4 regions of the Mesorhizobium sp. CNPSo 4670 genome follow, and region 1 is predicted to be linked to each of the others. Evidence: riboswitches for the same ligand, from Rfam matches in the RefSeq annotation. Region 1 holds a riboswitch; each other region holds the start of a gene.
What was found. Region 1 has a riboswitch for cobalamin ahead of AC0ZT5_RS10530 (CbtB domain-containing protein). Riboswitches for the same ligand answer to the same signal wherever they lie in the genome.

Region 1 (7,818 bases):
GACCAGGAACAGGAAGGTCGAGGCGATGCAGCGCGCATAGATCTTCCACCAGCCGAAAGCGGTGAGGCCGGGATCGGTATAGCCGAAGAATTCCAGGTCCCAGGTGAAATGGTAGCTCGCCATGGCGATGAGCGCGATACCGCGCACGATGTCGATGGCGACGATGCGCTTCGGTCGATCCTGAATTGGTACGGTCGGCGTGTGGATGCTCATGGTCTCGTATTCTGATTCAGCCCCGCAAGACGACTATCACGGTTGCCCCGGACAAAAGAAGGCCGGCAGCTTCGGGTATAGGGTGCGCTGCAGAAGATGGATCAGGCGCCGCTTTAGGCCAGTGCCGGAAAGCCTTTGGCCGACTTCGCTTTTGCTGGATAGGCGTCGGTTTCCTGTTACCCGTGCAGGAATCACCACGGCAGATTTGACCCGCTGATTCTGCTTTGGGGAAGCAATGTCCACCCATGTGCGCCATCCGATCTGGCTACCGGCTTTGCGGCCGGCCGACGCGCGCACCTTCGCTTCGCTCTATGCGGTCGAATCATTCGCCCGCGCCACGGTGTCGAGCGTCATCCCGATACAGGCCTACGAGATCCTGCATAACGAGCAGATCGTCTCGATCCTCTACACCATCGTGGCGATGCTCGGCCTGTCGGTAACGCTGTTCATGCCGATGCTGATCCGACGCTTTGCCCGGCGCTGGGTCTACACGGCAGGTGCCTGCCTGCTGGCCATCGGCTCGCTGTTCTTCGTCACCCATACGCTTGCCGGACAATTGGCCGGCATGCTGTGCCGCGTGATGGGCGCCAGCGCGCTGTCGATCACGCTCAACCTCTACATCATGGACCACATCCGCAAGACCGATTTCATGCAGGCCGAATCACTGCGCATGGCGTGGTCGATGTTGGCCTGGACCGGCGGGCCGACGCTCGGCATCTTCCTCTACACGCGCTTCGGCATCTACGCCGCGCATGGTGCGGTGGCGGTGTTCGCGCTGGCCTTGCTGGCGCTGTTCTGGACCTACCGCCTGGGCGACAACCCATCGATCCGCCCAGGCAAGACGCGGCCGGCCAATCCGCTCGCCAATATCGGCCGCTTCCTCGCCCAGCCCAGGTTGCGGCTGGCCTGGCTGATCGCCTTCGGCCGCTCCTGTTTCTGGACGACGTTCTTCGTCTATGGGCCGCTGTTCATGGTCATCACCGGCGAGGGCAAGCTGGCCGGCGGTCTTTTGGTTTCGGCCGGCAATGCGTTGCTGTTCATGGCCATCTTCTGGGGCAAGGCAGGAAAGCGCTTCGGTGGCCGCCGAACCATGACATTTGCCTATTTCGCCATGTCGGCCATGCTGCTGGCGGCGGGTGCGGTCGGCGAAACCGGGCCGCTGCTCACCGGCGCCCTCCTGCTCTGCGGCGCTTTCTTCACCATCGCGCTCGATGCACTGGGCTCGACCGCCTTCATGCGCTCGGTGCGATCCTATGAAAGGTCGCAGATGGCGGCGGTCTATCGCACCTATCTCGACTTTTCCGAACTGACGCCGCCGCTGGTCTATTCGGTCGTGCTGGCGTTCTTCGGACTGGGGTCGGTGTTCGTCACGCTCGGCCTGCTGGCGGCGTTTTGCGGCTTCGTGACCTGGCGATACCTGCCGAAATCGCTGTGATCTTCACGGGTTGGGGGTAGCTGCTGCGTGCCGTTCGCGGATCCAGTTGTGGAAGCGGTGCAGGTCGTACTCCTCGGGCATCAGCACGCCGGCCGCATGGCGCCTCGAGCGCAAGCCTTTCTGGTTGACCTCGCAGATCCCTGCATCCTCCTCCAGCACCTGTTTGCCGAAGGCGACGATGTTGTCGATATCGGTTGCATCAAGCGCCTCCGGCGCAAACAGCCATTCGGCGACAAGCTCGGTCTGCTCGGGGCCGAGCGGCACCAGCCGCACGGTCCTGACATAGTCGACATGCCCGACGATGAACATCGACGGCAGGTTGGTGGCGTAGGTCTGGCCGGCGGCGCGTTCGGCTGATGTGAGGCTGGCAAAGATCGGCCCATGCGCCTGGCCATCGCGCGACCAGGTCTGCGCGCCGGCACGCAGGCCGCCGGAAAACTCCGGCGCGTCATTGTCGGCGTGGCGGGACCATTCGGGATCGTCATGGCGACCCATCAGGCCGCGGCCATAGATCGGCACCAGCCGCGACAGGTCCTTGTGGACGCCCGGACAATGCAGGCACTCGTTGAAGTTTTCCCAAAAGATCTTCCAGTTGCAGTTCATCACCTTGCGCAGCACATGGCCGGTAACAAGCGTTTCCAGCGGCCAGTTGGCGAGACTGCCGGACGCTGGATCGAAGGAGGTTTGCGCCGAGCCGGCGGCGTCCTCTTGCAGATTGACGAAGACAAAACCGCGCCACACCGAGAGCGCCACGCGATAGAGCGGATGATTTGCCTTGTCGAAGCCTTCCGGCAGCGACTTCGACGGCACGCGAACGAGGTCGCCGCGCAGCGAATAGGACCAGGCATGGTAGGGGCAGGTGATGAGCCGTGCCTTCAGCCGGCCTTCGCTTTCCTGGCAAAGCTGCGAGCCGCGATGGCGGCACGTGTTGTGGAAGGCGCGCAGTTCGCCGGTTTCGTCGCGGAGCATGACGATTTCCTGCGTGCCGACGCGGAAGGTGCGGAATGAAAGCGGCTGCGCAAGGTCGGCCTCGCGGCAGACGAGCAACCAGCTTTTGTACCAGATGACGTCGAGATCGCGCTGATAGCTGTCCGCATCCCAATAGGCCGACGATGGCAGCGTCGGTTCGGCCCGGGTCAGGCCGTTGTAAGGATCGCGCTCGCTGGCAATGGGCTGCATGGCTGGCTTCCTGTGGATTTGTCAGCCGACACCCGACCATGGGAATTGTCAATTGTTGTGCCGGAGACCCGATTTATCTGGATGGCGCAATCGCGCTGGTTGTCGGCGGAATTTGGTTTGCCGGTTGCGGCGATTTTCCCTATAGTCGCGCTTGTCGTCGGTTCCGTTTTGGAGCCAAGAGGGAATGCGGTGCGGGCGGACTGGTTGCCCAATGCCGTGGCTGCCCCCGCAACTGTGTGCGGTAGTCCTCTCCATATGCCACTGAAGGTTTTTCTTCGGGAAGGTGGGGAAGGGCGCTGATCCGCGAGCCAGGAGACCTGCCGGCGACAGGAAACTGACTTCGATGCCCTCGGGTGGAGGGTGAAAGGACAAGACATGACTACCGCTTCCGTCTCCCTCGGCGCCTCCGTCTCCTCGCAGTCGCGCTTCATGCAGCTTGCACTCGTGGCGCTGCTCGGCATCTTCGTTGTCGGCTTTGTCGGCTTCTCGCATATCGATGCGGTCCACAATGCGGCTCACGACTATCGCCATTCGATGGCGTTTCCCTGCCACTGACGAGGATTTGACATCATGAACTTGTTTCGCAACGTCGTGTTCATCGCGGCGATCGCAGGGCTCGTGGCCGGCGTCGTTCTCGCCTGTCTGCAGGCCTATGCCACCGTGCCGCTGATCCTGAAGGCGGAAGTCTACGAACAGGCCGGCGGCGGCCACCATCATGACCATGCCGCTCCTGCCGCAACCGATACCAGCGCCATGAGCACAGCCGCTCCGGCGGGGAATGCCATGAGCTCCGCCGCCCCGGCGCCGGCGGAAGCAGCCACTCCGGCCGCGGAAGACGAAGGCTGGGCGCCGGCCGACGGTTTCGAGCGTTTCGCCTTCAGCGTTGTCGCCAATATCGTCACCGGCATCGGTTTTGCGCTGATCCTGGTCGCGGTTTCCGAATTCGCCGGCGGCATCGGCAATTGGCGCCAGGGCGTATTCTGGGGCCTGGCCGGCTTTGCCGTGTTCACGCTGGCACCTGGCCTCGGCCTGCCACCGGAATTGCCCGCCATGCCGGCGGCCGATCTCACGCAGCGCCAGATCTGGTGGTGGGCAACCGTGGTGGCGACCGCGGCGGGTCTCGGCCTGATCGCGTTCCGCAAGTCGCTGCCGCTTGCGATCCTTGCTGTCCTGCTGATCGTCGCGCCGCATGTCGTCGGCGCACCGCAGCCCGACAGTTTCGAGACGCCGATCCCGGAAGGCCTGCACCACCAGTTCGTGGTGGCGGTTACGGTGACCAACCTGGTGTTCTGGCTGGTGCTCGGCGCCGTCGTCGGCGTGGTGCGCGGCCGCTTCACCGGCACCGCGACCAGCCTGCGCGACAGCTTTGCCTGATCGCAGCAAGCTGACCTTCATCATCGGCGGTGCGCGCTCCGGCAAGAGCGCGCATGCCGAAACCCTGGCGACGGTTCTACCCTCGCCATGGACCTATATCGCCACGGCGCAAGCCTATGATGACGAAATGCGTGAGCGTATCGCGTTGCACCGCTCGCGGCGCGGCGAGGGCTGGGCGACCATCGACGCACCGCTCGATCTCGCCGGCACGCTCGAGGCTTTGCCGGACGATCAGCCGGTGCTTGTCGACTGCCTGACACTGTGGCTGACCAATCATATGCTGGCCGAACACGACCTCGACCTTGAGTGCCGTCGGCTGGCGGACGTGCTGTCGCGGCCGCGCGGGCCCTGGTTCGTCGTGTCCAATGAAGTCGGCCAAGGCATCGTGCCGGACAACGCACTGGCGCGCCGTTTTCGCGATGCCGGCGGCCGGCTCAACCAGCAGGTGGCCGCTGTCGCCGATACGGTGCTGCTGATGGTGGCGGGGCTGCCGCTCAAGGTGAAATGAAATGACCGATATCGACGACAAGACCATTGACGACCGGGATGAGGAACGCCACCGCGCCAAGATGGCCAAGCGCAAGGCAGTGCAGGATGCCGAGGTGGCGGCCAAGACGATCGAGAAGGGGCTGCTGATCGTCAACACCGGGCCGGGCAAGGGTAAGACCACCGCCGCTTTTGGTCTGGCGCTGCGGATGCTCGGCTACGGCAAGCGTGTCGGCGTCGTCCAGTTCATCAAGGGCAAATGGCACACCGGCGAGAAGGATGCCTTCGCCGCCTTTGGCGACCGCGTCGTCTGGCACGCCATGGGCGAGGGGTTCACCTGGGAAACCCAGGATCTGAAGCGCGACATCGCGGCGGCCGAAGCCGCATGGGCCAAAGTGCTCGAACTGATGGCCGATCCATCGATCAGCCTGCTGGTGCTCGACGAACTGAACATCGCGCTGCGCTACGATTATCTCGATCTCGACAAAGTGGTTGCGGCGCTGAAGGTGCGGCGCGAGGGCCTGCACGTCGTCGTCACCGGCCGCAACGCCAAGCCGGCAATGATCGAGGCGGCCGATCTCGTCACCGAAATGGGCGTGACCAAGCACCATTTTTCCGCGGGCGTGAAGGCGCAGCAAGGCATCGAGTTCTGATAGCCTTAACCAGCAGGCCCGATCACGCGACGATGACGATTGCCAAGACCAAACCGAACAGCGCGATCAGCAGATAATCGGCGACACGATAGAGTTTCAGCGCCTGCCTGATGTCGATGCTGTCGGCCTCGCGGCGGCCACCTTCGCCCATGAAGAGATCGTCGACCAGCACGCCGCCATAGCTGCGCGGCCCGGCGAGCGCCAGGCCGAGCGCGCCGGCCATCGCCGCTTCCGGCCAGCCGGCATTGGGCGAGCGGTGTTTTTTCGCGTCGCGCCACACAGACTGCCAGGCGTTTTTCGCATCAGCACCCCTGACGAGGAATGCGGCCAGCACGATCAACAGCGCCGTCAGCCGCGATGCCGGCAGGTTGATCCAATCGTCGAAGCGCGCCGCCGCCCAACCGAACGCTTGGTGGCGCGGGGTGCGGTGGCCGATCATCGAATCGGCGGTGTTGGCTGCCTTGTAGGCAGCGCCTCCTGCCAGCCCGCCGACGCCGGTCCAGAAGGCGGGAGCAACGATGCCGTCGGAAAAATTCTCGGCCAGGCTCTCGATCGCCGCGCGGCTGACACCGGCCCGGTCCAGCGATTCGGGATCGCGGCCGACGATGCGCGAGACGGCGATGCGTCCAAGAGCAAGGCCACCGGTATCGAGCGCGTCGGCCACGGCCTCAACATGCTCGTAGAGGCTCTTCTGCGACAGAAGCGATGTCGCCAGAAGAGCGGAAATGATCAATCCCATGGGAACGAACCAGAGCAGGATCTGCACGCCGAGCCCTATCGCCGCCGGCACCAGCACGATGACCAGCAGCGCCTGGACACCACGCTTGCGACGCAGCGCGTCGGGATCAGTGGCGCGGTTGAGCCGGCCGTCGAGAAAGGATATCAGCCTGCCGAACCACGTCACCGGATGGCCGATGGCGCGAAACAGCCAGTCCGGGTAACCCAGGACGAATTCAGCGGCCAATGACAGGAAAGCGATCAGGATTGACATGAAGCTTCTTGATGGGGCGGTGGACCATGGTGGAAGTCTCGGCCGGGCGAGGGCGCTTTTCCCCAACGCGCCGCAGCCTTTCGTCGACCTCTCGACCGGTATCAATCCGCACTCCTACCCGCTTTTCGAGTTGCCCGCCACCACCCTGTCGCGGCTGCCGGAGGCAGCGCGTGCCAGCGAGCTGGTCGAGATCGCGGCGAGCGCCTATGGCGCGCCATCGCCAGCCAATGTGGCGGCGGCACCCGGCACGCAGATCCTGTTGCCGCGCGTCGCATCGCTGATCGCGCCCGGCAAGGCGCTGGTGCTGGGTCCGACTTATGCCGAACATGCGCGGGCAGCGGTGATCGCCGGGCACGCGGTGACGGAGGTCGGCGATTTCGAAGTATTGGCGGAAGCCGACCTTGCCATCATCGTCAATCCCAACAATCCGGATGGGCGCATCATAGAGCGCGACAGGCTGCTGGCGCTGGCCGCGGGGCTGCGCGCCAAGCACGGGCTGCTGGTGGTCGACGAGGCGTTCATGGATGTCGGCCCGCACGAGCACAGCCTTGGCGTCGATGTCGGTCAGGGCGGCATCGTGGTGCTGCGCTCATTCGGCAAGTTCTTTGGCCTGGCCGGGCTGCGGCTCGGTTTTGCGCTTTCCGATGCGGTGACGGTCGGCCGGCTGGACACGCAATTCGGACCATGGGCCGTCGCCGGCCCGGCGCTGGAATACGGCATTCGCGCGCTTGCCGACCTTGAGTGGCAGGACGCGATGCGGGCATCGCTTGCGGAGGCATCGGCACGGCTTGATGTGCTGTTCGGCCGCTTCGGCGCTGCTGTCGCGGGCGGCACCACATTGTTCCGCTATCTCTGCTTGCACGACGCCGCCGATCTGTTTGCCAAACTCGGCGAGCGCGGCATCCTGCTGCGTCATTTCGCCGATCGTCCGGGCGTCTTGCGCGCCGGCCTGCCGGGGAGTCCGGAGGAATGGCAGCGGCTCGAATCCGCTCTTGCCGAATGGGCGTCACGGCGCGAGGATCGTTCGAAGGGTTCGAAACGATGATCCATGTCTGTTCGCTGGCAAAGGTCGAGGAAACGGTGGCAAGGACCGGCGCCGACCGCATGCTGTCGCTGCTCGCCGCCGGAACCGACGTTGTGCGCCCGGCCTCGATCGCCCGGGAAAACCATCTGCATCTGGTCATGCACGACATCGCGGTGGCGCAGGACGGCATGACCATGCCGGGCGAGGAGCATGTCCGCAACCTGCTTGATTTCGCGCGCCGATGGGACCGGGCAAAGCCGATGGTCGTGCATTGCTATGCCGGCATCAGCCGCTCGACCGCTTCCGCCTACATCATCGCCGCGGCATTGGCGCCGAAGCGCGACGAAGCCGAACTGGCGCAGACGCTGCGGGCGCTGTCTCCATCGGCGACGCCCAACCCGCGGCTGATTGCGGTGGCCGATGTGCTGCTCCACCGCAATGGCCGCATGATCGAGGCGATCCA
Region 2 (7,818 bases), on a different contig from region 1:
ACAAGGTCCGAAGGACGAGTGCCACATTTTTCTATATGACGTGATGCTTAGCAATGATGACACTTGTCAGTCGCCTTCGCACGGCAGCGCATCTTGATCGCCTTCGAATAGTGTGGCTTTGCGCGCATGCGGACCTAACTGTCGGTGAACTGGCTGAAGTTCTAGGTCTGCGGCGCGAGCGGATTGTGCACCATGTCCGGCTACTCTCCAGAGCCGAGTTTCTCTGCAGCGACGAACAACACCCGTGGCGCTCGTACCACCTCAAAACGCGAGGCAAGGACAGTGGGCTGGTGCGGTTTCTGGTCGATCTCCTGCCCCACGCCGACGACTGTCATGAACGAGACCTGCAGCGACTCGAAGCGATGCAAAGCGAGCGGTCTAAAGGGTCTTGCCTGATCGTGAAATAGTTCAATCAAGTTGGAGCGCGATCCCTCGATGGACAATTCCGACGACCGCACCGCCCTACCCGACAGATGTGTGCCCTCGCGGTTGGCCGAGGTTGATAGCCGCGTTCACGAACTGCTTCTGAGGCAGGAGCGACAGGAGCGGACGACGCTCAAACTGATCGCTTCGGAGAATTTTGCCTCTTCGGCTGTGCTGGAAGCGACCGGCTCGATTTTCACGAACAAGTACGCCGAGGGGTACCCAGGTGCCCGCTATTACGAGGGAAACGAGATCGTCGATGAGCTTGAGAAGCTCGCCATTGAACGCCTGAAGGCGCTATTTGGCAGCGAACACGCTAACGTCCAACCTTATTCCGGCTCGCCGGCGAACCAAGCTGTGTATCGTGCACTTTTGAGCCCCGGAGACAAAGTGATGGGCTTGCCTCTTCCCAGTGGCGGTCATCTGACTCATGGATGGGCGGTCAACTTCTCAGGAACTGATTATAAACGCGTTCCCTATGGGCTTGACGAAGAGTCCCGGCAAATCGACTATGATCGCTTGCGCGAGACGGCCAAGCGGGAACGGCCAAAACTCATTTGGGTCGGCGGAACTGCTTACCCGCGTGTCTTTGACTACGCCACGATGGCCGAAATCGCGTCGGAGGCGGAATCCTATCTCGTGGCCGACATCGCGCACATCAGTGGCCTGATCGCCGCAGGAGCGCATCCCAATCCCGTAGCATATTGCGACGTCGTCAGCAGCACGTCTCATAAGTCAATACGGGGGCCCCGCGGGGGCTTCATTCTGTCAAAAAATGAAGATCGCTATCAAGCGCTCTATCATCCGGATAGCAAAGTCAATCTCGCCAAGCGACTAGATCGGGCGGTCTTCCCTCAACTGCAAGGCGGGCCTCATATGAATGTCATCGCTGCGCTAGCTGTCGCTTTGCAGGAAGCCGCGAACCCGTCCTTCCGTAGCTACGGTCAACAGATCGTCAAGAATGCCAAGTACCTGGCCCAGGGGCTCATGGAGCGAGGTTATGACCTGGTCACGGGCGGGACTGACAATCACATGCTGATCCTCGATCTTCGGGAGCGACCATTGCCCGGAAAGGCCTATGCCGAGCGACTGGCAAAGGCCGGCATCATTACGAACTTCAATATGGTTCCGGGCGACCGGCGGCATCCGGCGCTCACAAGCGGAATTCGGTTGGGGACGCCCGCGGTAACGTCCATGGGTATGCGCGACGCAGAAATGGTGCAGATCGCTGGCTTCATTGACTGCGTCCTCCGGCGGCCAGACGACCAAGGTCTCCATGCCCGCGTGCGAAAGGACGTTGCCGACCTGTGCACTGCGTTCGAGGTGCCGGGTATCACCGACAGGCAAGGCAGCTGAAGCAAAGCGCCCCGACAACTTTAACACCCGAAACGAGGCATTTCATGGCTAGGCAGTTCGTGTTCTCTTCCGAGTCGGTTGGCGCCGGCCACCCGGATAAGTTGGCCGATAACATCTCGGATTCCATCCTCGATGCGTTGCTCCGCTTCGATCCGAAAGCGCGCGTCGCTTGCGAAACGTTGGTGAAGACATGTGAAGCCTTGGTGAAGACAGGGACGGTCGTTCTCGCTGGCGAAATTACCAGCAATGCAAGGGTGGATTACAGCCAAGTTGCCCGCAATACGATTCTCGATATCGGATATGATGATGAGGCCATCGGTTTTGACGGCCGGCGGTGCTCCGTCGTTGTGGCCATCACCGAGCAGTCGCCCGACATCAGCCTGGGCGTTGACGAGGGCAGAGGGCAGGATCTCGACCAGGGAGCGGGAGATCAGGGCCTCATGTTCGGCTACGCATGCCGCGAGACCGATACTTTGATGCCTTTGCCGATCCAACTCGCCCACTGCCTGACAAAAAGACAGGCGGATGTGCGGAAGGCAGGAGAACTCAGCTGGTTGCGTCCTGACATGAAATCCCAGGTTTCGGTGCGCTATGAAGGCTTGCGCCCCATCGCATTGGACACCATCGTCGTGTCCACGCAACACGATGAGCAGGTATCCCAAGAGACGGTCCGCGAGGGCGTGATTGAGGAAATCATAAAGCCAGTCCTACCGCCCCAGCTGGACACCGAAGGCGTCCGAATTCTGGTCAATCCGACGGGGCGGTTCGTAGTCGGCGGGCCACGCGGCGACTGCGGCCTCACTGGGCGCAAGATCATAGTTGATTCCTACGGCGGGATGGGGCGCCACGGCGGCGGCGCTTTTTCGGGCAAGGACCCGTCCAAGGTTGACCGCTCGGCTGCCTATGCGGCGCGTTATGTCGCGAAGAACATCGTCGCTGCGGGACTTGCGGATATCTGCGAGGTGCAGATTGCTTACGCGATCGGCGTGGCCAGTCCGGTTTCCGTCATGGTCAATACATTCGGGACCGCGAGAATTCAGGAGAAAAGGATCGAGCAACTCATTCTTGAGCTGTTCGACCTCAGACCAAAGGGCATTATCAAGATGCTTGATCTCTTACGCCCGATATACCGCAAGACAGCGACATACGGGCATTTCGGCCGTGAAGAGCCTGAGTTCACCTGGGAGAGGACTGACAGAGCCGACGAATTGCGTCGCGAGGCAGGGCTCGCCGCCCCGTGAGGGCCGGCGCCGAGTCGATTGGGAAGCGAAAAGTCCATTCCAACTGGCCAGACCCGCGCCCGGCCAGCGTGGCAAGAAGCCGGCTCGGGTTTTTGGCGGAGACATTGATGCCGGATTATGACGTGCTTTGCATCGGCAATGCCATTGTCGACATCATCGCCCAGTGCGAGGAGGAATTCCTCGAAACCAACGGCATCATCAAGGGCGCGATGAACCTCATCGATACCCAGCGCGCCGAACTGCTCTACAGCCGCATGGGCCCGGCGATCGAGGCTTCCGGCGGCAGCGCCGGCAACACGGCGGCCGGCGTCGCCTCCTTCGGCGGCCGCGCCGCCTTCTTCGGCAAGGTCTCCGATGATGCGCTGGGCGAAATCTACGCGCACGACATCCATGCGCAGGGCGTCGCGTTCGACACCAAACCGCTCACCGGCGAGCCGCCGACGGCACGCTCGATGATCTTCGTCACGCCCGATGGCGAACGCTCGATGAACACCTATCTCGGCGCCTGCGTCGAGCTCGGACCGGAGGATGTCGAGGCCGATAAGGCATCTGGCGCCAAGGTCACCTATTTCGAGGGCTATCTGTGGGACCCGCCGCGCGCCAAGGAAGCGATCCGGCAGACGGCCAGGCTGGCCCACGCGGCAGGCCGCGAAGTATCGATGACGCTGTCGGATTCCTTTTGCGTCGACCGCTACCGCGACGAGTTCCTCGAGCTGATGCGCTCGGGCACGGTCGACATCGTCTTTGCCAACAGCCACGAGATCAAGTCACTCTACCAGACATCGTCCTTCGACGAGGCGCTGGCGCAAATCCGCAAGGACTGCAAGATCGCTGCCGTGACCCGCTCGGAAAAGGGCTCGGTCATCGTGCGCGGCGACGAGACCGTGGTCATCCAGGCGACGGCGATCCGGGAACTCGTCGACACGACCGGCGCCGGCGACCTCTACGCCGCCGGCTTCCTGCATGGCTACACGCAAGGCCGCGACCTCAAGACCTGCGGCGACCTCGGCTCACTGGCCGCCGGACTGGCGATCCAGCAGATCGGCCCAAGGCCGAGGCAGAACCTGCGCCGCGAGGCGGAGCAAGCCCGGCTGCTCTAGTTGGCGGCAAGACCAGATCCACCCGGTGCGAGCTGTTCAATGAACAGCGGGGGCAAAGAGGGATCTCAGGATCCGAGGCAGCAGGATCAAGGCTATATCGGCACCGTTCAAGACAGGCAGGTGGCGGCGCCCCTGACCCGATCACGCTCATCGTAGCTTGATTGGACGGGAACGTTGATGCCGCGCGTATAGAGGAGGGATCAACAGTCTCCTCTGAGGACTGCTGGGTTGCTGATGTTTCAATCTCGTCCCGACAAAGTGCAGCCCTCCGAATCCCGAAAGCGGAGTCGCATCTCCGCTCTCGAGGGGATCACCGTAGTGCCGTCAATGCCGCCTCGACATCTTTGCTTTCTACACACTCCAGGTGTGCATCAGGGGTGAGATGCAGCAACTCGGACTGGCCCAGCCAGCTGTCGGGTTGAGCGCGGCAGGAAGCACAGCGCCTCGCAGCGCTTTTCGACGCCCCGATATGTCCTGCAGAGGCATCGAAGGTCCTATCCATCGTAGCACTCCCTTCGGCCGCATGGGGCTTCTCCACCCGGCCTCATTTGCTGCGCGCTTCACCCGGCGGACAGCAGACCGCGAAGCCGCCACGGCCGCGAAAATCTCGTGATGGCAAATCGATTGCGCGACCGGCCCGCCATTTTGGCGAGACGTCCAGTGCAGTTGCCTGGCACCGACCTCGCCCCTCATCTCTTAACGGCATGTTTCCTCGTCCTCTCAGCCGGCCGAGCCTCCCGACAGCCGGATAGATGATGACGATCCCCTCCTGGAGAATGTCACGTTTGTAAAGCGTGACGGTCTACGCCGCCTTATTTCCTCCGGCTCTATCGCGTACCGTCTGCGGTTCTGCCGCGCTCGCGGCGAAACGCAGTCACTCTACCGTGCAACACACAATGGAAATACGACAGCCACACCAGAAATGGCGGGGTCTGCGTCAAAGCTTTTTAAGCAAACCCTCGAAGGCGAAACGGTATCTCTTGGTTTTGTGCGTCGAGCAAGCTTAGCCTTTTGGCGCTCTCACGCTTTGAGCGGGCTGGATATCCGCAGCTGGTCCCGTGTGTATGAGTGCAACGTGTGCAGAGCCGGATCTGCCAAATGCGGTCAGAAACTATCTGACCTGAGAAGAGACATGGTCACCTTGCCGATACGTCCATGCGTCTTGGCCTTTGGATTTCAGGAAGGCAGGGACGCGGGCCCCTCGATTCGGGTGAGGATAGCTATGGATGATCGCCCACATGGGATCGGATCGACGCCGCCGATTTGGCAGGCCGCGGGAGGTCGAACAGCGAGCCGACCGGAGTTCTCCATGTCTACTGGGCATCGGGCGGTTCAATGTGTGGTCTGATTTACCAGTCGATCAGCGCGTTCGCAGTTACTCGCTCTCGTTGCGGCCTTTGCAAAAACACCAACATTTCACATAATGACATAAACATTTCTTTATGCGGCATTGACACACGGTTCCCTGCTGTGTTTGTCTGGGTGCCGTGGTTCTCCGTACGGCATTGCCGCACGGAGCTAAGAGGGAAGCCGGTGCGAGGCCGGCGCTGCCCCCGCAACTGTTAGCGAGTGAGCCAACCCCACTCATGTCACTGAGGCGAACAGCCTCGGGAAGACGGGGAGAAGCGATGACCCCGCGAGCCAGGAGACCTGCCACGACGAACTAAGTCCACGGGCGGGGTGTCTCGGTGGCCGCAGCAGTCCGGCGTTCGTGCCGGTCTACGAGGCGCCTTCTTGTCCCCCACGCCCCAACCATCGGGGTATGGCATGACTGTCTCTCAGCAAATTCCTGTGGCAACGCTCGGTGTGCCGCGGTTCGGTCGCCGGCGGGAACTGAAATTCGCGCTTGAAAGCTACTGGTCCGGAAAATCTTCCGCTACTGACCTTCTCACGACGGCGAAAGCGCTGCGTGCCGCCAACTGGGAAGAGCAGCGCGATCGCGGCGTGTCGAAAATTCCGTCGAACGACTTCTCGCTCTACGACCATGTGCTCGACACTGCAGAAATGGTCGGCGCGGTGCCGTCCCGATACGCCTGGAGTGGCGGCGAGCTTCCGCTCGACATCTACTTCGCCATGGCGCGCGGCGACCAAGGCCAGACGGGGAGCTGCGGGCACTCTGATCAGGAGCGTGCGGCTGGCCCTGCCCTGACCGCGATGGAAATGACCAAATGGTTCGACAACAACTATCACTACATCGTGCCGGAACTCGACGATGATCAGACGTTTGCCCTCTCGTCGACGAAACCGGTTGATCACTTCCTCGAGGCTAAAGCCCTCGGCATTCATACACGCCCAGTCATCCTTGGACCTGTCACCTTCCTCAAACTGGCGAAGTCACCTGCCGAGGGTTTCAATCCCATCGCGCTGCTGCCGCGGCTTCTGCCCGTCTACGAGCAGCTCCTGCGGGGGTTGAAACTGTCGGGAGCCGATTGGGTGCAGATCGATGAGCCAGCCCTTGTCCTGGATCTAAACCCGAACGAACGAGCTGCGTATGAATTTGCCTATGGGCAGCTGTCGAAGGCCACTCCCGAACTGAAGATCATGCTGGCTACCTATTTCGGTGCGCTGGGGGACAATCTCGAGACGGCGATTTCGCTGCCAGTGGCCGGCCTGCATCTCGATCTTTCGCGCGCTCCCGAGCAGTTGGAGAGGGTTGGTCGGCTTGCGCCTAAGGACCTGGTGCTGTCGCTTGGCTTGATCGATGGCCGCAACGTCTGGCGCGCGAACCTGCCTGCCATTCTCGACCGCATCAAGCCGATCGTCGCCGGCTGGCCCTTGGACCGCGTCGAAATTGCACCTTCGTGCTCGATGCTGCATGTGCCCATGGACCTTCGCATGGAGACGGCACTTGATGCCACTATAAGCTCGTGGCTCGCCTTCGCGGCGCAGAAGACCGACGAACTGGTGGTGCTGGCGAGGGCGCTGTCCGAAGGCAGGGATGTAGTGGCACACGAGTTGACAGCTTCTGCCGAGGCTGCCGCTGCTCGCGCAGCGTCCGCAAAGGTCCATGATCCGCTTGTTGAAGGTCGGATCGCCGGCATCGACGATAGCATGAAGCAACGAAAGAACCCTTTCCTCGTGCGTTCCACGGTCCAGGCCCGCACGCTGAGCCTGCCCCCGTTCCCAACGACCACCATAGGATCATTCCCGCAGACGACTCGGGTGCGCAAGGCCCGCTCCGCCCACAGGAAGGGTGAGCTCAGCTATCTCGACTACGACAGCTTTCTGCAGAACGAGACCAAGACTGCCATCCGCTGGCAGGAGGAGATCGGGCTGGACGTGCTGGTGCACGGCGAGTTCGAACGAAACGACATGGTACAGCATTTCGGCGAGAAGCTGTCCGGCTTCGCCTTCACCCAGCATGGCTGGGTGCAAAGCTATGGCTCCCGCTACGTGCGTCCCCCGATCATCTTCGGCGATGTATCGCGCCCCAATCCGATGACGGTGCGCTGGTGGGAATTCGCCCAGTCGCTTACGCAAAAGCCAGTCAAGGGAATGCTCACAGGCCCTGTGACCATTCTTAACTGGTCTTTTGTCCGCGACGACATTCCGCGCTCCGAGGTCTGCCGCCAGATCGCCCTCGCCATTCGCGATGAAGTGACGGACCTGGAAAGATCTGGCGCAAAGATAATCCAGATTGACGAGGCGGCGTTTCGCGAAGGCTTGCCGCTGCGCAAGTCCGACTGGCAAGTCTATCT
Region 3 (7,818 bases), on a different contig from region 1:
CGTTCGCCCCCATCGTGGCCGCCGACAAGCCCGCGGTGGTGACAGTTACCACCGTCATGAAGGCACAGCCGGAAAGCACGGACGACGGCATGCCTCTCGGCAACTCGCCGTTCGACGAATATTTCCGTCAGTTCTTCGGCGACCAGGGCATGCCCGCTCCACAAACCCCGCCGCAGCAGGCTCCGCGAGCCGAGGCGCTTGGTTCGGGCTTCATCGTCGCTGCCGATGGCACCATCGTCACCAACAATCACGTCGTCGATGGCGCCTCTTCCATCAAGGTAACGCTCGACGATGGCACTGAGCTTCCCGCCAAGCTCGTCGGCCGCGATGCCAAGAACGATCTCGCCGTGCTCAAGATCAAATCCGACAAGCCCTTGCCGACCGTCAAATGGGGCGATTCCGACAGGCTGATGACCGGCGACCAGGTGCTGGCAATCGGCAATCCGTTCGGCATCGGCACCACGGTCACCGCAGGCATTGTCTCGGCGCGCGGCCGCGATCTGCACAGCGGGCCGTTCGACGACTTCATCCAGATCGACGCGCCGATCAATCACGGCAATTCCGGCGGTCCGCTGGTCGATGTCCGCGGCAATGTCGTCGGCATCAACACGGCGATCTATTCACCCAATGGCGGCAGTGTCGGCGTCGGCTTCGCCATCCCGTCCGACCAGGCCCAGAAGGTGGTCGCCAAGCTGATGAAGGACGGCTCCATCCAGTACGGCTACCTCGGTGTCGAGATACAGCCGGTGACGCCGGATGTGGCCAGCGCCATCGGGCTCGACCATCCTGGCGGCGCGCTGGTTTCGCAGGTCAATGAAGGTTCGCCGGCTGCCAAGGCCGGCGTCGAGACCGGCGACGTCATCACCAGCTTTGCCGGACAGGATGTGAAGGATCCCAAGGACCTGTCGCGGGCCGTCGCCGATGTCGCGCCGGGCGCCAGGGAGACGCTGGATATCTGGCGCAAGGGCAAGGCCATGAATGTTTCCGTCGATGTCGGGCGCAACGGCGACGACGTGAAGACCGCATCCGTGCCCGACGAATCCGGCGCGCCGAGTACCGAGCAGGGCTCGCGCGTCCCTGCAATCGGGCTTGGCCTGATGGACATCACCCCTGATGTCCGCCAGGAGTTGAACCTGGCGGCCAATCAGCATGGCGCCCTGGTCGCAAGCGTCAATCCCGACAAGCCGGCCTCGGCCTCGGGCATCCAGCCCGGCGACATCATCGTTGCCGTCAATCAGGCGCCGGTGAAAACTGCCAGGCAAGTGACGCAGGCGATCGCCCAGGCCGGCAAGTCCGGCCGCAAATCGGTGCTTCTGCTGGTCGAGCGCGACGGCAGCCAGATCTATGTCGCGGTGCCGTTTGCCAATGGCTGACGCAGGGGCGCTGACATGAAGGCAGCGATCGGCGGGCTCGGCGACGCGGGCCGCCGATCCCTGTCTATCAAGATTTTGGTTGCCCGCCACGGCATCTTCGAGAACATTGCATAAGGTCGATAGTGGTCTGATGCAGGGGGATTGCCGCGATGGTCACCCGAGGTTTTTCTTCAGGACGGCGCCCGCCGATCGACGGCGATGCGCGCATCCCGCCCGGGCAATATCTCGAGCAGGGATTTCCGGTCTTGTCAGCCGGCCCGACACCGCGGGTGCGCACCGAGGACTGGTCGTTCACGCTGAAGCACGGGCCGCGGCCGATCAAGAAATGGAACTGGGCCGAGTTCAACGCGCTGCCCTTGACCAAGATGACGCGCGACATCCATTGCGTGACCGCATGGACAAAATTCGACACGCCATGGCAAGGCGTGCTTGTTGACGACATCCTCGCCGATGCCGGCATCGAGCCGCCGACCGCCTTCACGCTGGCGCATTCCTTCGACGGCTATTCCACCAACGTGCCGACGAAGGACCTCACCGCCGGCAAGGCGATGGTGGCTCTGCTTTACGAAGGCAAGCCGATCACGCCTGACCATGGCGGCCCGGCGCGGCTGCTGGTGCCGCATCTCTATTTCTGGAAATCGGCCAAATGGCTGAACGGCCTGCAGTTCACCGAGCGCGATGAGCCGGGTTTCTGGGAATTGCGCGGCTATCACATCTATGGCGACCCTTGGCGCGAGCAGCGCTACACGAACGATCCATGAGCGACGCAGCGGCAGTACAATCGCCCTGGCAGACAGTCAGGATCGTCCGTGTCGAAAAGCGCACGCCGCGTGTCACCAGCTTCTTTTTCCAGCTATCGCGGCCTTTCACCTATCTTGCCGGTCAGCATGTAGACGTCAGGCTGACGGCGCCCGACGGCTATCAGGCTCGCCGCTCCTATTCCATTGCCTCCGCGCCCGGAGACGGCGGGGTGATCGAACTGGCGATCGAAAAACTCGACGATGGCGAGGTCTCGCCCTTTTTCCACGACGTCGCAGCAATTGGCGACGAGGTCGAACTTCGCGGGCCGCTCGGCGGGCATTTCATCTGGCCCGATGACGATGGCGGACCGGTCTTGCTGGTCGGGGGTGGTTCGGGCGTCGTGCCTTTGATGTCGATGGTCCGTCATCGCGCCAAGCGCAATTCGAGCGTGCCCGTCGCCCTGGTCTTTTCAGCGCGGGTCTGGGACGAAGTGATCTTTCGTGACGAACTGGTTGCCCTCGACGATCGCAAGGACGGCTTCGACCTGGTGCTGACCCTGACGCGCGAAGCCGCACGCCGTCCAGCCGATTATTCGCGGCGGGTGGACGTTGCCATGATGGTGCAATCCATGGCGCACCTGCCCGGACCGCCTGATATCGCCTTCGTCTGCGGCTCCAACGCCTTCGTTTCGGCCGCCGCCCAAGCACTGATCGATGCAGGCGTCGCAGCGGAGATCATCCGCACCGAGCGCTACGGGGTTTGAACGACACGGCCTTTCGAGGCGTTTCTCGTAGTCGTCGTTCTGAGGCCTGGCATCGCCCGCCGGTCACGCCTCGATTTCGAGCGCCGAAAGCGGCTTCGAGCAGCAGGCGAGGATAAAGCCGTCGTCGATTTCGTGATCGAGGATGCCACCATTGTGGCTCATCTCGGCATCGCCCGCGATCTTCTTCACCTTGCAGGTTCCGCAAAGGCCGAACTCGCAGGCGGCGGGAATCCGCACGCCCGAGGCGCGGGCCGTCTGCAGCACGGTCTGGCCGGCGACGCATTCGGCCTCGACATCCGAAAGCGAAAACCGGATCGGCGTCGCGGCTTCGACGACAACCGCGGCGCCGTCTTCCGCCGGCAAGGTGAACGGTGCCGGGATCTCCTCCACAACAGGCGCGGCAAAGCTCTCCTGGTGGTATTTCGTCATGTCGAAGCCGGCGGCGTCCAGCATGCCGCGCACGGCGCGCATGAAGGGATCGGGGCCGCAGCAGAAGATTTCGCGCTCGCGGAAATCGGGCGCCAGCAAGGGCAGCCGGATCGCGTCGATGCGGCCCATATGGCCGAACCAGCCCTCGCGGCTGGACCGCTCCTCGATCATGAAACCGAGCGACAGGCCCGGCATGCGGCTGCCGAGCAGTTCGAGCTCCTTGCGGAAAATGATCTCTTCCGGGCGCCGTGCGCAGTTGACGAAGCCGACATCGGTCCATGGCGCGCAGTCGTTCAGCCAGCGCAGCATCGACATCATCGGCGTCACTCCAGAGCCGGCTGAAATGAACAGGTACTTGGCCGCCGGGTGGCTGTGCAGCGAAAAGTCGCCGGTCGGCCCATAGGCCTTGACGTGCGAACCGGGCGTCAGATGGTCGAACATCCAGCGTGTGCCGATGCTGCCCGCTTGCGCCTTGATCGTCACTGCGATCGAGAACGGCCGCGATGGCGAAGACGACAGCGTATAGGTGCGCATCAGCGGTCCCTCGGCGGTCGGCAGTTCCAGCGTCACGAACTGGCCCGGCTTGTAGCGGAACCAGGTCTGGTTGTCGGAGCGGAAGGTGAAGGTCTTCACATCAGGCGCTTCGTCGCTGACGCCGATCACTTCCAGCACCTGGAGCCTGTCGTTCCAGGGCGTCATCTGGTCGAGATGGCGATAGAGGCCGAGATCCGTCATCGCATTCATCCTCTTGTCCTCACTCTTGCCCTGTGCTTGTCGAGGTCTCAAAACCGGTGCGCACTTTTGCGCGACATGCACTAGGCAACGCTGCGCAGCGCCGGCCGGCCGCCTTCGGCAAGGCGCGGACCTATGAACGACGCGTACCACTCGACGAACTGGATGACGCCGCCCTCATGCAGCTCCGAATAGGGGCCGGGCTCGTAGGCGGGCGACAGGATGCCGAAGGCGTTTTCCTCGACGATGCGGCGGTCCTGATCGTTGGTCTCGGTCCAGACATGGGTGAGTTCTTCGAGATCGTAATCGACGCCCTCGACCGCATCCTTGTGAACCAGCCATTTGGTCGTCACCGCGGTCTCCGTGGCGCTGATCGGCAACACCCGGAAGGTGACGGCGTGGTCGCCCAGAATGTGGTTCCAGGTCGTCGGATAGTGATAGAGCAGCAAGGAACCGATGCGGTCGGTTGAGACGTTGTCGGACAGGTTCTTCTTGACTGCACGCTTTCCCGTCATCGTGTAGCTGACGGCGTCGCGCAGCAGCGGCGCGCGGGTGGCGCGGTACTGTCCGGCCGGGTCGATGCGGAATTTGCTCGGCAGACCGGCTGCTTCGCATTTCGCCCAGTGCGCAAGCATTTCCGGGTCGCTGTCGGCGCCTTGCACGCCGGTCACCGTGGGTGCCTCCGGAAACGTCTTGCAGAGCTCCGGATGATTGCCGGCGCAATGATAGCACTCGCGGTTGTTTTCCCAGACCAGCTTCCAGTTGCCCTTCTCGACAATGGTCGACTCGAACGCCACCTTGGCCTCGCGCAGCTGGTGCGGCAAAAGGTAGGGCTCGATCATCGCGCGCATCGGTGCGAAATCCGCCGGCTCCTTGGCCAGGCAGATGAAAATGTAGCCACCGACGCTTTCGCAGGCGACTGGCTTCAAGCCGAACTGGCTCTTGTCGAAACCGTCGGCCATCTGCCTGGCAAACAACAGCCTTCCGTCCAGCTCATAGGTCCATTGGTGATAGGGGCAGACCAGCTTTGCCGCCGTGCCCTTGTCGGAATTGCAGACGCGGCTGCCGCGATGGCGGCAGGAATTGTGGAAGGCGTTGATATTGCCCTTTTGGTCGCGGACAAGCACGACTGGATAGTCGCCAATCTGCGCCGTGATGTAGCTGCCCGGCTTCGGCAACTCGCAATCATGACCGATGAACAGCCAGTCGCGATACCAGATCAGCTCCATGTCGAGCTTGAAATAATCTGGATCGGTGTAGAAGGGCTGTTCCAGCGAAAAGCCTTGCCGGCGCCCACTCAAGAGCCTCAGCATGTCGTTGCGAGCATCCATGTCCTGTCCTCGTTTCTAAGGACTGAACTGGTGGTGACGGAGGAAGGATTGGACGCAGGCCGGCGATCCGCCGGACATGCACTATCCACCTCTTGACCGCCCACCGCGATCAGTCGAGTCTAGACATCTCGGGCTGGTTTCCGGGCTCTGGAGTTGTCCTTGCGGACCATCGCGACACCTTCCCAGGCGATTGCCCAGTGGTCTCCCGTTGCGACTTGAACTCCACCACCGTTGCGGGGGCAGCGCCGGATTCTGACCGGCTTCCCAATTCTCCGCCTCGCCGTCACGAAGCGGCACCTGAGATGGCATGATCTAATCACGATCGCGGGCGCGCCATCGGCATGAAAACGACATCGTATCCATGCGGCGCGACACGTTTGAGAAACGTTCCGGTCGGCGATCGCGGAGCGGAAGCCCTATCTCTTGGGCAACCATAGCCGGCTGCAATATCGCCGAATCTGCCCGCTTGTCGGGAAGCAAAGAAGGCTATCGGTATCGAAAAGTGACTATTAGCAGCCTCTAAAATCGAACCGAACGGTTCGTTTCTGTTGACGGTGCGTGCAGGACGTGTGAACGCTGGGCCTCCGACACAGTTGGTGATCGGGGTGCCTGTTTTGTACAACTATTTGATATAACTAGAAAAACATTGAGTGTGGAAACCCCTGGCACAATTTCAAGTGGTGGATTCTTGGTCCACGCGGAACAACTTCGTGATTGGAAATGACTGGATGGCTCTCCCACATCGGGGCTGTCCGAACGACGCGATTTCTTCCCAAGACACGCCGCTAGACGGACGGCAAAAATAAGAAATACTGGAGTACCAAAAAATGAAAAAGATCATCCTCACTGCCGCCGCCCTTCTGGCCATTTCCGGCAGCGCCTTCGCGAACAGCGACCACTATGGTTCGAATGCCCCGGCAGCCACCGCTGCTGTCGACAGCTCGTACACCGCTTCGACCAAGAAGTCGGAGCCGGCTGCTCAGACGCCTGCCCAGGGTAGCAACCGTAACCTCTTCGGCAACAACTAACAGCCGATTCCCAGGGGCGGCGGGCTCTGCCGCCGTCCTGGCGAAAACCAGAATTCAGGAGACTTGAAATGAAGAAGATCATGCTTGCTGCTGCCGCCGTCCTGGCGATCTCCGGCAGCGCTTTCGCCGCCAGCGACAACTACGGTTCGAACGGCGCAAACCAGCCTGCGGTCGGTTCGGTTGACAACTCGCAGACGGGCTCGATCCGCAACAGCGGTGGGTTCGTCGGCAAGCTGCTCAATTTGTCGGGTGACGTAGAGAAGTCCGCCCCTCAGAGCGCCGACCGCGACCTCTTCGGCAATCGCTAACAGCCGAAGTTGATTTCCAAAAAAGAGCGGCGGGCCTGGCCCGCCGCTCTTTTCGTGTCGAGACTTGGTTCTGTCTCAAGCCGCCTTTACTTCCGGCTGACGGAGCGAGAAGGAGTGCCCGTCCGCGTCGAAGACGTGAAGGTCGTTCGCATCCGCGCTCAGCCGCAGCGTCGCACCGCGTTTGACCTCGACATTGCCAGGCAGCTTGGTCACCAGGGGCAGGTCGGCGCGGCCGATGTCGACATAGACAAGCTGGACCTCGCCGAGTTGCTCGACATAGTCGACCGTCCCCTCGAACAGATACTCCGTGCCGCTGGCGATGATCAGATCTTCCGGCCGCACGCCGAAACTCACCGCAGCACCCTTTGCCGAAGCCGGCGTCGCGATCGGCACGCTTGCCTTGCGCCCGCCGACATGGCTGACGACGGTCGGGTTTCCGGTCTTGTCGATGGTAGCCGGCAGAATGTTCATGGCCGGCGAGCCGATGAACTGGGCGACGAACAGGTTGCCGGGCTTCTTGTAGAGGTCCATCGGCGTGCCGACCTGCTCGATATGACCTTCCTTGAGCACCACGATGCGATCTGCCAGCGTCATCGCCTCGACCTGGTCGTGGGTGACGTAGATCATGGTCGTGTTGGGCATCGATTCCTTGAGCTTGGCGATCTCGATGCGGGTGGCGACCCGCAGTGCCGCGTCAAGGTTCGACAGCGGCTCGTCGAACAGGAACACTTTCGGATTGCGCACGATGGCGCGGCCGATGGCGACGCGCTGGCGCTGGCCACCTGACATCGCCTTGGGCAGGCGGTCGAGATATTTGGTCAACTGCAGGATTTCCGCCGCCTGCTTCACGCGGCGGTCGATCTCGGCCTTGTTCTCCTTGCCGATCTTCATCGAGAACGCCATGTTGTCGTAGACGGTCATGTGCGGGTAGAGCGCGTAGGACTGGAACACCATGGCGATGCCCCGCTTCGATGGCGGCACGTCGTTGACGACCTCGCCGGCGATCTTGAGTTCGCCGGAGGTGATTTCCTCCAGCCCGGCGATCGACCTCAGCAATGTCGACTTGCCGCAGCCCGACGGGCCGACAAAGACGATGAACTCGCCCGATTTGAT
Region 4 (7,818 bases), on a different contig from region 1:
TGCTCGAGATTGTGACCGTCGATCGGGCCGATGTGATAGAAGCCCAGTTCCTCGAACAGCGTGCCGCCGGTGACGTAGCCGCGTGCATGCTCGACCGCCCGGGTGATCGCACGGTCGGCGCGCTTGCCGAGATAAGAGGTCAGCTTCTTGCCGAAGTCGCGTAGGCCGACATAGGTTTTGCCCGAGGCCAGACGCGCCAGATAGGCGCTCATCGCACCAGTCGGCGGCGCAATCGACATGTCGTTGTCGTTGAGGATGACGATGAGCCGGGCATCGAGCGCGCCGGCATTGTTCATCGCCTCGTAGGCCATGCCGGCCGACATGGCGCCGTCACCGATAACGGCGATGACGTTGTTGCGGCCGCCGGAGAGATCGCGAGCGGCGGCCATGCCAAGGCCGGCCGATATCGATGTCGAGGAGTGGGCGGCGCCGAAGGGGTCGTACTCGCTCTCGGCGCGGCGGGTGAAGCCGGACAAGCCCCCCTCCTGGCGCAAGGTGCGGATACGATCGCGGCGGCCGGTGAGGATCTTGTGCGGATAGGCCTGATGGCCGACATCCCAGATCAGCCGGTCATCCGGGGTGTTGAAGACATAGTGCAGCGCCACCGTCAGCTCGACCACGCCGAGGCCGGCGCCAAGATGGCCGCCAGTGTGGGACACCGCATCGATCAGTTCGGCACGAAGCTCGGATGCCAGTTGCGGCAATTCGCTCTCGGCAAGCGTGCGCAGGTCGGCCGGGATGCGGACCTTGTCGAGAAGCGGCGTATGCGGCGTTGAGTTCACGGGTAGGCCTGCTCAGGCTTTCTGTTCATGGGCGGGATAGGCCGGCCGCCGGCGAAAGTAAATGCGTGTCAGTGACGCGGATCAGGCTTTAGGTCCCAAAACCCGGCCACTTTTGGGCGACATGCATCAGCTTTCCGGCAGCGGGATGAATTCTTCCTCATCGCCGGGAACGATATCGAAGCGGCCGGTCTTCCATTCTTCCTTGGCCTGCTCGATGCGCTCCTTGGAGGACGAGACGAAATTCCACCAGATGTAACGCTTCGAGCCGAGCGAGGCGCCGCCGAACAGCATGAAATGGGCGCCGCCTTCCGACGACACAACGATCTCGTCGCCGGGCCGAAACACCAGCAGCCGCTCGGCTGGAAAAACATCGCCTGAAATCGAAACGTCGCCTTCGAGCGTGTAGATGGCGCGCTCCTCGGCATCCGCCGGGATTTTAACGCTGGCGCCTGGCGCCAGCCTAAGGTCGGCATAAAGCGTCTCGGAATTAGCCCTCACCGGGGACAGCAGTCCCTGGAAGTCGCCGATGACGACCCGCCCGCTGACGCCTTCGGCATCGATCTCGGGGAGCCGCAAAGCAGCGGTGTTCTCGAAAACCGGAGCCACTTCCTCCTTGCCGTCCGGCAGTGCCAGCCATGTCTGCAGGCCGGAGACCGACATCGGCGCACCACGCAATTCCTCCGGCGTGCGCTCGGAATGGACGATGCCGCGGCCGGCCGTCATCAAATTCACGTCGCCGGGCTGGATGACCATTTCGGTGCCGAGTGAATCGCGATGCCTGATCTTGCCGTCGAACAGATAGGTTACCGTCGACAGCCCGATATGCGGATGAGGACGGACATCGAGCGCCTGGCCCGCGCGCAGGATCGCCGGGCCCATGCGGTCGAAGAAGATGAAAGGCCCGACGAGCCGTCTTTTGGCGGTCGGCAGAGCGCGGCGTACCTGGAAACCGCCAATGTCCTTGGCGTTCGGGATGACCATCAGTTCGATCTGGTCGCTGGCAAAGGCGTCGCCGACTTCAGGGTCTTTCCCGGGGAAGAAGCTCATGGACTCTCCTTGTCAGCGGCCGTCGCCGGTTGTTGGATCAGGCAAAACGGATCGCCGATTTTGCCCGTGCCTTGGCGGCCACCTCTTCGCGATTGCGAGGATGCTGATGGGTTTCGAGGGAATCGAGAAGCTCACGCGCCGATGCCGCGATGGCTTCGACCGCATGATCGAAGGCGTGCTGGTTCTGCTTCGAAGGTCGCGTCGTTCCGCTCAATTTGCGCACAAACTGAAGTGCGGCGTCGCGCACCTCGTCATTGGTTGCCGGCGGATCAAAATTGAACAGGGTCTTGATGTTTCTGCACATCGTTTGCGAACCTCCTCTTGTCCTGAAGCCGTTTCAATCGGGACGGCTGCTATCCTCGACCATGATCATGTCCAAAAGCCGGTGAGGCAAGACCATCGTTCGGGAGCATGACTCAGTCGGCGTCGAGCGGCTCGGTTCCAACCGGCTTGCCGTCGCGCGACAGCCTGATCTTCTCGACCTTGTCCTCGGCGGCCTTCAGCAGCCGGTCGCAATGCGCCTTTAGCGCCTCGCCGCGCTCATAGATCCTGATCGACTGGTCGAGCGGCACGTCGCCACGTTCCAAATCATCGACGATCTTTTCCAATGCGTCGAGTGCCTGCTCAAAGCTCATCGCCTTGACGTCTTCGTTGGTCTCTCCAGCCATCATTCACCCTTTCATCAGTCGCCCGACATGGGCGGCGACCGAAAATGCCAGTCCCTGCAGATCGTAGCCACCCTCGAGCAGGCTGACGAGCCGGTTGCCGCTGTGGCGCGTGGCGCGCTGCATAAGCTGGCCGGTCGCCCAGTCGAAATCATCCTCGGTCAGGTTGATCTCTGCCAGCGGATCGCGATGGTGCGCGTCGAAACCGGCCGAAATGATAATCAGGTCGGGCGCGAAATTGTCGAGCGCCGGCAGGACACGCGACAGCAGGGCATCTCGGAAAACCTCGCTGCCGGTCTGCGGCGCCAGCGGCGCGTTGACGATGTTGCCGGCGCCGGTTTCGCTCTTCGCCCCGGTGCCGGGATAAAGCGGCATCTGGTGCGTCGAGCAATAAAGCACCGACGGATCGTCCCAGAAAATATCCTGCGTGCCGTTGCCGTGATGCACGTCCCAATCGACGACGGCAACGCGCTCGACGCCATGTTTCTTCTGCGCGTAGCGCGCCGCAATCGCCGCCGTGTTGAAGAGGCAGAAGCCCATGGCCGTGGTTTTTTCGGCGTGGTGGCCAGGCGGCCGGGCTGCGACGAAGACGTTGTCAGCGCGGCCGGCAAAGACATCGTCGACGGCGGCGTTGGCGGCGCCGATCGCGGTGATCGCCGCTTGCCAGCTCTTCGGACTGACTGTCGTGTCGGCGTCGATGCGGGCGATGCCCTCGTCGGGAATGGCGGCGCGGACGCGGGCGACGAAATCGGCGGGGTGCGCGTAGAGAATGGTGGCCTCGTCGCCTTCGGGCGCCTTGATGCGATCGAGCCCGACAAACGCCTCATCGTCGAGCACCCGCTCGATGGCGCGCAAGCGGTCCGGCCGCTCGGGGTGACCGGGCGGCGTGATGTGCTCAAGGAAGATCGGATGGGTGTAGAGACGAGTGGCCATCCTCCCTATCTAGTGCCCCGACGTCGCGATGGCCATGCGTCGTGGCCTGATGGCTGGGGAAAATCACACATGCGTCCATTGGTGTCGCTGCAGGCATTGGCGTCGTCAGCGCTTCGGCGTAAGGTCACTGCCACTGCCTGGTGCCCGCCGCAAGCGGGAGAATCGGGAACACGGTTGAACTCCGTGGCGTGCCCAACGCTGTAAGGGGGACCGCGCCGGTAAATGCCACTGTCGATGACGGGAAGGCACCGGACGCGGGTTGATCCCGAGCCAGAAGACCGGCCTGGCAGGCATCGTCATCCGCATGGTCAGGCGGACGGCATCTACAGCAATCGCAAGGGGACACGCGATGCCGGAACACATGACCGCCTCTGTTGGCGACGGATTTGACCAGAGTGCGCGCGACGCTGTCTATCGCGCCATGTTTACAAGGCGCGACGTGCGCAGCCATTTCCTGCCAACCGCGCTCGACGATGAGGTGCTGGCGCGGCTGCTGCTTGCCGCTCACCACGCCCCCTCGGTCGGCTTCATGCAGCCTTGGAATTTCATCGTCATTCGCGATGCGGAGCGACGGGAAAAGGTGCGTGACCTGTTCCTGGCGGCGCGAGAGCAGGAACTGCCGGCCATCGCGGAAGAACGACAGGCGCTTTACCGCAAGCTCAAACTGGAAGGCATCTGCGAAAGCGCGCTCAACATCTGCATTACCTGCGACCGGCAGCGCTCGAAGGGTTCGCCGCTGGGGCGCTGGCACAATCCGGAGATGGACCTCTACAGCACGGTTTGCGCGGTGCAGAATTTCTGGCTGGCGGCGCGCGCCGAGGGCGTGGGTGTCGGCTGGGTCAGCATCATCGAGGCGCAAGCGCTGAAACAGCTTCTGTCAATTCCCGAGCATGTGACGCCGGTCGCCTATCTCTGCGTCGGCCATGTTTCCGAGTTCGCGCCAAAGCCGGACCTCGAGGCGCATGGCTGGGGCCGCCGCTTGCCACTGCCGGAACTGATCATGAGCGAGACCTTTTGCGGGCAAGGTGAAGTGCTGCTCAAATCGACCGTGACGCGCCTCAGCGGGGTCGATGCCGCACCGGCAACCACTGCCGATCAGCGTGTCGCGCCGGCCATGCCCCAGCGAGAACCGCCGAAAGAGGCCAGCGCCTTGTCCTTGAGTTCCCTGAACTTCGAAGACGCCTCGGCCAGCCGGGCGTCCCAGGCGGGATCGGGCACCTGGCCCTCGATGGTCCTGAAATAGACCTGCATCAGGCAGGCGATGGCGAAGGGTTCGATGAACGCCGCCTTGAAGGCCCAGGCGAAGACGATGGCGAGCACGAAGGCCCAGCCGGCAAGCTGCCCGGGCATGAGGAAAAGAATGGCGCCGGCCGGGGCCAGCATCAGCAGGAAGATAACGAACGAGACGCCCCACATGATGACCGCCAGCCAGACGGCGTTCTTGACCATGATCTTGCCGTTCTGGGCATAGAGCACGACGCCTTGCCGCGCCGTCTCGAACGGCGAGGCTGAATTGATACGGATGTTGTAGCCGAGGATGATCTCGTCGACATAGGTCAGCGACAGGCGGATCACCGTGTTGATGAAGCTGACCAGGCCACTCAGGCCCGGGATCGGCAGGAAGGCGGCGATGCCGCCGAGCAACCCGGTAATGGCGCGGATGGCGCCCTTGACCAGCTGGTCGACGACGAAAAGGATGTTGGCCTCGGCAAAACGCTGGGTCACGATGTCCTTGGCATAGGCGATCTGGTCCTGGCCGTCGGGAATGTCGCGGCCGTCGATCAGATGGACCATGACGGCTATATGGCCGGCCTTGACGACATAGAGGATGTATTCGCGGATCCAGTAGACAGCGATCGAGACGACGCCGAAGCCGACCATCCCGCCCCACAGGGCAAAGGACAGCGGCCCGTCCGGGTCGGTGGAGATATGGCCAACGCCGTAGCCAACGGAGGCGCCCGTGCCGGTCGCCACGATATACGCCAGCGTGATGCCGAAATAGACGATCATGCGAAAGACAATGAACGGCCAGGTCCGCATCATGATGGACACCGACCTCCCGATATCAAAATCCCACATGCCCCGAATCTCCGCTCAGAGATGGGGCGAGAGGATGCGCTCAAACCGGCTCTTGTCAATCGTGGGCAGTGGCCCCAGGCCGCCAATGGGGATTTCAGACCGGCTGCGAACCCTGCTTCTTGAGCAAGCCTTCGAGCAACTGCCTGAAGGCCACCACCACGGTCTTCGACGTCGCTTCGGGGTCGTTCGAATTGGCGATCCGCTGCGCCGCCTGGCTGCTGGCGCCGTTGATCAGCCGTGCGGCGGTCTCGGGGTCGACGCTGGGAACGACCACGCCCTCCTCCTGCAGCCTGGTCAGATGATCGGTCATTGAACCGACACATGCATTGGCATTCGGCCATTGTGCCGGGTCCCCCAGCACGGCCGGACCATCCCGGAACATGATGCGCTGGATTTCCGGCTCCAAAGCCATCTCGATATAGGTCGTGCACTCGTCGACGAAATGCTGCCAGCGGGTCGGCGCTCTCGACGCCACTTCGTTCACGCGCGCCGCCATCTCGCCGTCGATTTCGGCGATGACCGCCTGCAGCAAGCCCTTCTTGTCGCCGAAGTGATGATAGAGTGCGCCGCGCGTCAGACCGGCCGATGCGGTGAAATCATCCATCGAGGCCTGGGCATAGCCGATCGTGCCGAAGGCGTGGCGGGCGGCCGCGATCAGCTTGGCGCGAGTCTCGGCGATCATCTCCTTGCGAGGTTTGTGCATGGCTTCTGGACCTACTAACATACGCTTCGTATGCCAATTGACATACGCGACGTATGATCTATCTAACAATCATACGCATCGTATGTAATTGTCGAATCTGCCTTTGTCGAGGAACCGGACCATGCAAAATCCCTATTCGGAAATTTTTCGCGCCCCCGGCGCCAAGGGCTTTGCAGCCGCTGGCTTCATGGCGCGGCTGCCGATCGCGATGGCGCCAATCGGCATCGTGGCAATGCTGTCGCAGACGCGTGGCGAATACTGGCTGGCCGGCGCCGTCTCCGCGACATTTGCGCTGGCCAACGCTTTCATGGCGCCGCAAATATCAAGGCTGGTCGATCGCCTTGGCCAGACGCAGTTCGTGGTGCCGACCACGATCATCTCCGTACTGGCTTTCGCGGTCCTGATAGCGGCGGCCAATCAGGATTGGCCGGTATGGACGCTGTTCGTGTCCGCACTGCTGGCCGCGGCCATGCCCAGCATCCCGGCAATGGTGCGCGCGCGCTGGACCGAGATTTTCCGCGGGCGGAACGAGATGAACACCGCGTTCGCCTTTGAGTCGGCGGCGGACGAGCTGGTCTACATTGCCGGCGCATCGCTGTCGGTCGGGCTGAGTGCCGCCCTGTTCCCGGAAGCGGGAATGCTGGCGAGCACGCTGTTTCTCGCCTTCGGCTCGACGGCGTTCATCCTGCAGCGTTCGACCGAGCCGCAAGTGCGGCCGGTGGAGCATGGGTCGCGCGGCTCGGCAATCCGCCTGCGGCCGGTACAGATCATCACCTTTGCCCTGATCTTCATCGGCGCGACCTTTGCGACGACGGAAGTGAGCACGGTGGCGATCACCAAGGAACTTGGCCAGCCAAGCGCCGCAAGCCTCGTCATCGGTGTCTACGCGCTGGGATCGTTCGTGCTCGGCATCATCGTCGGCGCGCTCAACCTGAAAGCACCATTGCAACGCCAGCTTGCCATCGCGATCGCCATCATCGCGCTCAGCACCTTGCTGCCGCTCGCCGCCGACACGGTGCCGCTGCTGGCGTTGACCGTCTTCGTCAGCGGCGTGGCGATCTCGCCGACCTTCATCACGGCGTTCGGCCTGATCGAACGGCATGTGCCGGAGGCGATGCTGACCGAGGGCATCACCTGGGTGACTACAGGGATCGGCATCGGCATGGCGCTGGGCTCGTTCGCGGCCGGCTCGGTGGTGGATGCGTTCGGCGCCCAGAACGGGTTCTGGGTGTCGGTTGCGGCCGGCACGATCGCACTGGTCACCGTATTGCTTGGTCAGCGCAGCCTGGCCACGCCCGAATGCGACCTGGAAGGATGCGAAGCAGGCGTCGTTCCTGCTGAATGATCCCGAAGCGCCCGGTTTCGAACGGACCGGGCTCTATCCCCGGTGGTTGCCCGTCAGAGAATCTCGGTCTTGGCGATATGGATGCCAAAGCCCTCGAGACCGACATAGTGGCGTTCGCGCGAAGCGATCAGATTGATCGAGGAAATGCCGAGATCCTTGAGGATCTGCGCGCCGAGGCCAATTTCGCGCCATTCGTTCTCGCGTCGGCGTGCCTCTTCGTGATCCTCGCGGTCGCCGCTCGCCGGCCGCTTGCGCTCCTGGTGG

Region 2: linked by a shared signal. The riboswitch ahead of metE (5-methyltetrahydropteroyltriglutamate--homocysteine S-methyltransferase) and the one ahead of AC0ZT5_RS10530 (CbtB domain-containing protein) in region 1 are both predicted to bind cobalamin.
Region 3: linked by a shared signal. The riboswitch ahead of AC0ZT5_RS13610 (aromatic ring-hydroxylating oxygenase subunit alpha) and the one ahead of AC0ZT5_RS10530 (CbtB domain-containing protein) in region 1 are both predicted to bind cobalamin.
Region 4: linked by a shared signal. The riboswitch ahead of bluB (5,6-dimethylbenzimidazole synthase) and the one ahead of AC0ZT5_RS10530 (CbtB domain-containing protein) in region 1 are both predicted to bind cobalamin.

Annotation. Positions count from the first base shown of each region.
Region 1 covers NZ_JBWJFQ010000004.1:388,302-396,119, forward strand. Annotated here, with positions in the region: gene AC0ZT5_RS10515 (heparan-alpha-glucosaminide N-acetyltransferase) at 1-213, opposite strand, end outside; gene AC0ZT5_RS10520 (MFS transporter) at 449-1,648, shown strand; gene AC0ZT5_RS10525 (aromatic ring-hydroxylating oxygenase subunit alpha) at 1,652-2,827, opposite strand; cobalamin riboswitch at 2,969-3,166, shown strand; gene AC0ZT5_RS10530 (CbtB domain-containing protein) at 3,203-3,382, shown strand; gene AC0ZT5_RS10535 (CbtA family protein) at 3,398-4,201, shown strand; gene cobU (bifunctional adenosylcobinamide kinase/adenosylcobinamide-phosphate guanylyltransferase) at 4,194-4,709, shown strand; gene cobO (cob(I)yrinic acid a,c-diamide adenosyltransferase) at 4,711-5,340, shown strand; gene cbiB (adenosylcobinamide-phosphate synthase CbiB) at 5,363-6,331, opposite strand; gene cobD (threonine-phosphate decarboxylase CobD) at 6,330-7,376, shown strand; gene AC0ZT5_RS10560 (tyrosine phosphatase family protein) at 7,373-7,818, shown strand, end outside.
Region 2 covers NZ_JBWJFQ010000028.1:55,653-63,470, reverse strand. Annotated here, with positions in the region: gene AC0ZT5_RS31775 (serine hydroxymethyltransferase) at 436-1,779, shown strand; gene metK (methionine adenosyltransferase) at 1,824-3,020, shown strand; gene AC0ZT5_RS31765 (adenosine kinase) at 3,128-4,120, shown strand; cobalamin riboswitch at 5,592-5,792, shown strand; gene metE (5-methyltetrahydropteroyltriglutamate--homocysteine S-methyltransferase) at 5,912-7,818, shown strand, end outside.
Region 3 covers NZ_JBWJFQ010000006.1:235,568-243,385, reverse strand. Annotated here, with positions in the region: gene AC0ZT5_RS13630 (DegQ family serine endoprotease) at 1-1,373, shown strand, start outside; gene AC0ZT5_RS13625 (sulfite oxidase-like oxidoreductase) at 1,523-2,134, shown strand; gene AC0ZT5_RS13620 (ferredoxin reductase) at 2,131-2,877, shown strand; gene AC0ZT5_RS13615 (FAD-binding oxidoreductase) at 2,941-4,041, opposite strand; gene AC0ZT5_RS13610 (aromatic ring-hydroxylating oxygenase subunit alpha) at 4,122-5,369, opposite strand; cobalamin riboswitch at 5,484-5,685, opposite strand; gene AC0ZT5_RS13605 (DUF680 domain-containing protein) at 6,197-6,397, shown strand; gene AC0ZT5_RS13600 (DUF680 domain-containing protein) at 6,466-6,705, shown strand; gene AC0ZT5_RS13595 (ABC transporter ATP-binding protein) at 6,781-7,818, opposite strand, start outside.
Region 4 covers NZ_JBWJFQ010000001.1:459,983-467,800, reverse strand. Annotated here, with positions in the region: gene dxs (1-deoxy-D-xylulose-5-phosphate synthase) at 1-782, opposite strand, end outside; gene AC0ZT5_RS02095 (pirin family protein) at 909-1,829, opposite strand; gene AC0ZT5_RS02090 (DUF2277 domain-containing protein) at 1,867-2,133, opposite strand; gene AC0ZT5_RS02085 (exodeoxyribonuclease VII small subunit) at 2,246-2,497, opposite strand; gene AC0ZT5_RS02080 (histone deacetylase family protein) at 2,501-3,427, opposite strand; cobalamin riboswitch at 3,549-3,728, shown strand; partial or broken gene bluB (5,6-dimethylbenzimidazole synthase) at 3,732-4,406, shown strand; gene AC0ZT5_RS02070 (hypothetical protein) at 4,523-5,506, opposite strand; gene AC0ZT5_RS02065 (TetR/AcrR family transcriptional regulator) at 5,601-6,209, opposite strand; gene AC0ZT5_RS02060 (MFS transporter) at 6,331-7,554, shown strand; gene ribB (3,4-dihydroxy-2-butanone-4-phosphate synthase) at 7,608-7,818, opposite strand, start outside.